DNA from 2 places in the Paenibacillus sp. sgz302115 genome. Region 2 is predicted to be linked to the other one. Evidence: a T-box and tRNA genes for the amino acid it is inferred to sense, from the RefSeq annotation. Region 2 holds a T-box; the other holds one or more tRNA genes.
The links. A T-box is a leader RNA that pairs with one kind of tRNA and senses whether it is charged. The one in region 2 lies ahead of AC0LWN_RS19135 (arginine--tRNA ligase), so its partner is inferred to be a tRNA-Arg.
Positions count from the first base shown of each region.

Region 1: it has a tRNA-Arg gene. The T-box ahead of AC0LWN_RS19135 (arginine--tRNA ligase) is inferred to sense a tRNA for this amino acid. The anticodon was not compared.

Region 1 is NZ_JBVYOK010000036.1:9,259-12,668, reverse strand. It holds gene AC0LWN_RS31295 (GDSL-type esterase/lipase family protein) at 1-373, shown strand, start outside; gene clpP (ATP-dependent Clp endopeptidase proteolytic subunit ClpP) at 467-1,063, opposite strand; tRNA gene AC0LWN_RS31285 (tRNA-Arg) at 1,224-1,298, opposite strand; gene AC0LWN_RS31280 (sugar-binding transcriptional regulator) at 1,578-2,630, shown strand; gene gap (type I glyceraldehyde-3-phosphate dehydrogenase) at 2,747-3,410, shown strand, end outside.
Region 2 is NZ_JBVYOK010000010.1:101,933-105,342, forward strand. It holds gene AC0LWN_RS19135 (arginine--tRNA ligase) at 1-1,320, opposite strand, end outside; T-box leader at 1,408-1,626, opposite strand; gene AC0LWN_RS19140 (hypothetical protein) at 1,878-2,183, opposite strand; gene AC0LWN_RS19145 (DEAD/DEAH box helicase) at 2,290-3,410, opposite strand, start outside.

The sequences.
Region 1 (3,410 bases), on a different contig from region 2:
ATCGACAGCGCTTCGTCCGGGCGATCTGTCTCCCGTGTTGCAGAAGTCCCTTCGCGAATGTAAAAGAAATTTCAGCGATATTATGGGCTTGCTTTGGCAGTTGAAGGCAAGAAGTCCTAATCCCTATATCATTCGGGTCGTTGGATTATACAACCCCTATCCTCAGCTAATGGAGGCTACGGACTGGGTGCGGCAGTTCAACCGCTATGCTGCGGGATACAGCAGCAGTGTATGCGGCTTTGCTTCTATTTATTATGAGTTTGCCGGCAACGAGCGGAGCCTGCTGTCACTAGATCATCTGCATCCTAACGGAAGAGGCTACCGCGTTATCGCCGGGAAGCTGGATGCTCTGGGCTATGGAAGGCTTAGGTAAATCAAATCTGTTGCTGTTATGCCAAAAAAGAGGAGGCTTCGAACCCGTCAGGGTCTGAAGCCTCCTCTTTTTTTATTGTGTGTCTGATCCGGATTACACGCCTGCAGGAAGCGTCTTCTCGATAACTTTATCAACAAGACCGTATTCAGCCGCTTCGGTGGCGCTCATGAAGTAGTCGCGGTCTGTGTCCTTCTCGATCTTCTCCAGCGGTTGACCGGTACGGTCAGCCAGAATGCGGTTCAGCTTGTCGCGCATCTTAAGGATGCGGCGGGCACGGATTTCGATGTCCGTCGCCTGACCTTGAGCGCCGCCCAGCGGCTGGTGAATCATAATTTCGCTGTTTGGCAGCGCAAAGCGTTTGCCTTTGGCACCGGCGTTCAGCAGGAACGCTCCCATGGAAGCGGCCATGCCCACACAGATGGTGGAAACATCCGGCTTGATGTATTGCATTGTATCAAATATAGCCATTCCGGCTGTAATAGAACCGCCAGGGCTGTTCACATACAGGTGAATATCCTTTTCCGGGTCTTCGGCAGCCAGGAACAGCATTTGTGCGATGATGGAGTTGGCTACCACGTCATTAACCTCCGTTCCGAGGAAAATGATGCGGTCCTTCAGCAGGCGGGAATAGATGTCATAAGCGCGCTCACCGCGGTTGCTCTGTTCTACTACCATAGGAATATAACTCACGTGGAAAACCTCCTTGAATTGGTTCTTCGAATGTGTTCATTTTTTACTGTTACCGTATTAACCACATGATAAACAAATTCAAACAAAAAGTCAAAGAAAGTCAAACTTAGTTTATAAAAAAAGAGCCAGCAAGCGGCTCTTTGGTTAATTACTATATGGATGGCGCGCCCGCCAAGAATCGAACTTGGATCTCAGGCTTCGGAGGCCTACGTCATATCCATTGGACCACGGGCGCAACAGAAATTATTATAATATATTTATTTATTAAATGCAACGGAAAATCACAGCGCTGTCAAAACTTCTTCATCCGGCTCCATACCCCCGGGTTTCTAACGACCTTCCATGAGGCGTGAGATGTATAAGATGAAAAGAGGTTGAGAATTATACTCTGCGAAGACTTGCACTCCGCGTGAGTTTTGGGTAGAATATTGGTGGGACTTAAAAAGTTAACCCGGGACATTTTGAGACCATGAACGAGGGAATAAGAGGAAGACGAAGTTGCAGGAGTGAAGGCATGCGTAATTTATTAGAAATCCAAAAGCAGCTTTTGCCTGATCTCATGGATACCCTTAAGAGACGTTACACGATTCTACATCAGATCATGCTGTCCGATATTATTGGGCGTAGAACACTTGCGGCTTCGCTTGATATGACCGAGCGGGTGCTCCGCGCCGAGACGGATCTTCTGAAATCGCAAGGGCTCATTGAGATCGAGAGCGTAGGCATGCGTATAAGCGATGCCGGACGCAGACTGCTTGACTTGCTGGAGCCGATCGCCAAGAGCCTGTTTGGCCTGGATGATCTGGAAGAGAAAATTCGTACAACGTATGGTCTGAACAAAGTGATTGTTGTACCTGGCGATTGCGAAACGTCACCGTTCACGAAGCGTGAGCTGGGGCGCGCAGGAGCCAAGGCATTGCTCGGTGTGCTGCGTTCCGATGATACCATTGCCGTCACCGGCGGTTCAACGCTGGCTGAGATGGCGGATCAGCTGCCACCCCCATTATCCCTTTCCTATAAGAACGCTTGGTTTGTGCCGGCGCGCGGAGGCTTGGGAGAGAGCATGGAGATTCAGGCTAACACCATCGCCTCAACGATGGCCAAGCGGATTGGCGCCAATTACCGTCTGCTGCATGTGCCCGATCTGCTTAGTGAAGATGCATATCAGTCACTGGCGCTTGACGCAAATATTGGAGAGATCGTGCAAATCATCCGCAGATCGCGTATTATTGTGCATGGGATTGGCGATGCCATTGAAATGACCCGCCGCCGCAAGCTGGATGAGGCTACAGTCTCGGAGATTCAAGGCGAAGGAGCGGTTGCCGAATCGTTCGGCTATTATTTCAATGAAGAGGGCCAGGTTGTCCACACCATGCTGACGATGGGATTGCGTCTGGAGGATATCATCCGCACAGAAGTTGTAGTAGGTATTGCCGGCGGCAAACGCAAGGCTAAGGCAATACATGCGATGCTGCGGTTCGGGCAAGAGGATATTCTCGTTACAGATGAGGCTGCTGCTATCGAAATCGGCAAAGAAATCGACAAACAAATGCAGCCGGTGGGGTAATTCCCGAAATATGGGAGGCATGCGAAGTTATTTTGCATTATACTTAACATTGTTGTCTTGACAAGCTTAACCGCCTGTCTTGAATAAATAAAATGAAATCTAGGAGGAACTATTCAATGAGTGTAAAAGTTGGTATTAACGGTTTTGGACGTATTGGACGCCTTGCATTCCGCCGTATTCAAAATGTAGAAGGTATCGAAGTGGTAGCAATCAACGACTTGACTGACGCTAAGATGCTTGCTCATTTGCTTAAATATGATACAACTCAAGGTAAATTCCAAGGAGACGTTGAAGTACATGACGGCTTCTTCAAAGTGAACGGCAAAGACGTTAAGGTTCTGGCTAACCGCAACCCTGAAGAACTTCCTTGGGGCGAGCTCGGCGTTGACATCGTTCTGGAATGCACAGGCTTCTTCACAACTAAAGAAGCTGCTGAGAAGCACCTTAAAGGCGGAGCTAAAAAAGTAGTAATCTCCGCTCCAGCTACAGGTGACATGAAGACTGTTGTATACAACGTTAACCATGACATCCTGGATGGTACTGAAACAGTAATCTCCGGCGCATCTTGCACAACTAACTGCCTGGCTCCAATGGCAAAAGTTCTGAACGACAAGTTCGGAGTTGTTGAAGGCCTGATGACTACTATCCACGCTTACACTGGCGACCAGAACACACTTGATGCTCCACATGCTAAAGGCGACTTCAGACGCGCCCGCGCTGCTGCTGAGAACATCGTTCCTAACACTACCGGTGCTGCTAAGGCTATCGGTCTGGTAATTC
Region 2 (3,410 bases):
TTTGACGCCGATGCCCTGGCGGCCGGACATGGCGTATGAGCTTTTGCCGTCCGAGGTATCAATTCCAAGCTCAGCGGCGGAAGCTGGACTCAGCGAAACCACGCCGTAGCTTACATGATGCAGCTTCTCTGCCTGCGCAGTGTACCCAAGCACCTCCAAAGCCTGCTTCACCATCGCCTGCGGGTATTCCTGTCTGTAGTCGATGACATTGATGACCATGTCCGCTTTTCCAAAAGGCATCTGCGTTCCCGCCAAGCCGGTGGTCCACAACCCCTCATTAAATTCATTGTAGGTGAAATCCTTATCCAGCAGGCCGAATTTCCAGAGATGATAAGCAATGTCCTTGGCGGTATAGGTCAAAATCCCGTTCGAACGCACCAGCACCTTATCCTTCTGATGTTTCTCCGAATCCATCTCCGCTCCTTCTGCGGCCGATTGCTTCAGAATCCAGCAGCCTGCGAGCTTGCCCTCTGCCTCCTGAACAAAGACGGGTGTCTGCTCCAGCAGCGCAAAAGCGGAAGACCAGAAGCCTTCTTTCAGAATATTGCTCTCCCAGACCAGCAGGTCATAGCCGATGCCGAAGCTTCTCATTTCCTCTACATGCTCTCTCACAATCCGTTCAGCGACAAGGCTGCCCAGCCAGGCTGTGTTGCCGTGGCCTTCCTCCAGCGCGTGAAGAATCTCGGTGCGTTTGTGGACCGTCTCCGGCTGCTGCACATATTCCTTGTTGATGGCGGCGTATATATCCCAGCAGTAATCCCCGAACCGGACATGCTCTCCCGAGAGCGGCACATGAAGCAGACCCACCACCGTATCCGCCAGTTGATTGCCCAGATCGTCCACATAGTTATGAACTTCCACGTTAAATCCTGTTTTCCGCAAAATCCTGACCAGTGCATCCCCGATACAGGAGTTTCTCAGATGTCCGATATGCATGGCTTTATTTGGGTTTACGCTGGTATGCTCGATAATGACCTTGTCCCCGCCGGCCGCTGGAAGCTCAAAGGAATGGCCCGCCCAGGCCTGCCAGTTGATGTACATATTAATGAACCCCGGAGGGGCAATCTCGATCCGCTGCAGCATTCCTCCAGCTGTACCCATTTGCTGAAGCTCGTCTGTGATCAGCTCTGCGATAGCCATAGGCGCTTTGCGCAGGATTTTGGCCAATTGCATGGCAATGTTGCTTGAATAATCACCGAAATCGGCATTAGCGGGCTGCTCCAGCGAGATAGTTACTTGAGCTGCGCCGGCAGCGTCAAGACTGCTGAATACGTTATGCACACTTTGTTCCAAATGATTTTTAATGAGTTGACTTAACAAAGAATCCCTCTCCTTCAAGATTGCAGACTGACTAGCCTAACGGAAAAAATACACCGGTCCTGCAAACACAAAAAAGCCCACGTCTCCAAAAGAGACGAGGGCATAAGCGCTCGCGGTACCACTCTCGTTGCCGAACACAGCGGTTCAGCCACCTCACAGGTTAACGGCCTTCAGCCGGGGCTTCCTACTGCAAGTTCAGAAGTCCATCTCCCGGGTGCGCTTCATGATAAGGTCTGTACCGGTTTCCACTCTCCCGGCTCGCTGGGACTAGATCAAGATCACTACTTTCCCGTTCATTGATTGTAAATTGATTTTTTATTAGTATAGCGAATTATTGGAAGAAAGCAATAGCGATGTTGTTAATGGATGGTCAACTATACACAAAGACCGGGGAGTATGGATCAATCCCCAGTTGGTGCAGTGGAAAGATTTTTAATCTCTGTCGAGCCAAAAATAAGCAGGGCAATCACTACCACAAGCATAATCCCCCCGGTAAATTCCTCTCCGTCAAAGCTGTCCATACGAAAAATGCCCTCCCTTTTATGGATTCCTCAGCTTTAAGATTTGTCAGCCTTTTTCTTCAAGGCGCTCATAATCTCATTCAAGGTCAGACTGCTGTTATCATCGAGAAAGCTGACCAGCTTATCAACATTGTTGTTACTTAAATCATTTAATGTTGTATATTTTCCCGTAAGGCCGATGACAAGGGTGGCGTTTGTGAACATCTGGACGGAGTCTACCCGCAGCTTGCCGGACAAGAGGAGCGCAGCTACCGTGAACTCCAGTCCCTTCGGGACTTGTGTTTTTGAGTTTGCCGGTTGTTTCTTTACGCCGTTTTTCTTTCCTTTGCCAGGAGGGGGCATGGAACTCCCTTCTTCCGTAAAACAATCTGTTCATCCTTCATTTTATGCACATTTGGTAGAAATGCTACACAGAGAATAGCCCCTTCCATTTTTAACAGGCAAAGAATCAGAGCATCAGAATCTCCCGGATATCCTGCTCTGTTAAGGTGTTCAAGGCATCCTGTCCTGACTGGGTGACTTCATCAATCAGGTTCTTTTTCTTCTGCTGCAGCTCGTACATCTTGTCTTCTACCGTTCCCTGTGCAACCAGACGAATCACTTGGACTACCTTCTTCTGCCCAATCCGGTGGGCACGGTCAGCCGCTTGCTGTTCGACAGCAGGATTCCACCATAGGTCATAGAGAATCACGGTGTCCGCTCCGGTCAGATTGAGGCCCGTGCCGCCGGCTTTGAGCGAGATCAGGAAAAGATCGCGTTCTCTGTCATTGAAACGGCTGCAGAGCTCGACCCGCTGGGAGGCAGGCGTCTGGCCGTCCAGATAGAAATGCGGAACCCCCTGGAGGCCCAGTTCGCGGCTGATCAGGTGGAGCATTTCGGTAAATTGTGAAAAGACAAGCATTCGTTTGCCGGAGCTGCGGCACTCCTCAATGATCTCCAGCAACTGCTCAAATTTGCCGGAGCTCCCCTTATATCCATCAACAAAAAGCGCAGGATGGCAGCAAAGCTGACGCAGGCGGATAAGCCCGGCGAGCACCTTTAGCCTTCCATTGCCGAACATGTCGCTGTCGAGATGCTTGAGCGCTTCCTTCCGCAGCCTGGCCAGATAGGCGACATACAGCTTTTTTTGTTCCGGCAGCAGCTCCGAGGCCTGCAGCGACTCGATTTTATCCGGCAGCTCCTTGAGTACATCGCTTTTGAGGCGGCGGAGCAGAAACGGCCGTACCCGCTTTGCGATGGTCTCCCGGGGCAGGTCGTGGAAGGCTTTTTTGCCTGGGAACAGCCCGGGGAACACTACGCCGTAAATGGACCACAAATCCTCCAGCGCATTCTCCACCGGTGTGCCGGTAAGTGCGAAGCGGTAGCGTGCTTGCAGCGCTTTTGCCGCTTGAGCGGTCTGGGTGGCATGATTCTTGATCACCTGCGCTTCGTCGAGAATGAGGGTGTGGAACGAGTGCTTGACGTATAGCGCCACATCTCTGCGCAGCAGCGGATAAGAGGTAATAATTACATCGTTTGCTGCCGCATTCCGCAGTGTCCGGGTCCGGACGGTTAAGCTTCCGTCAGCGA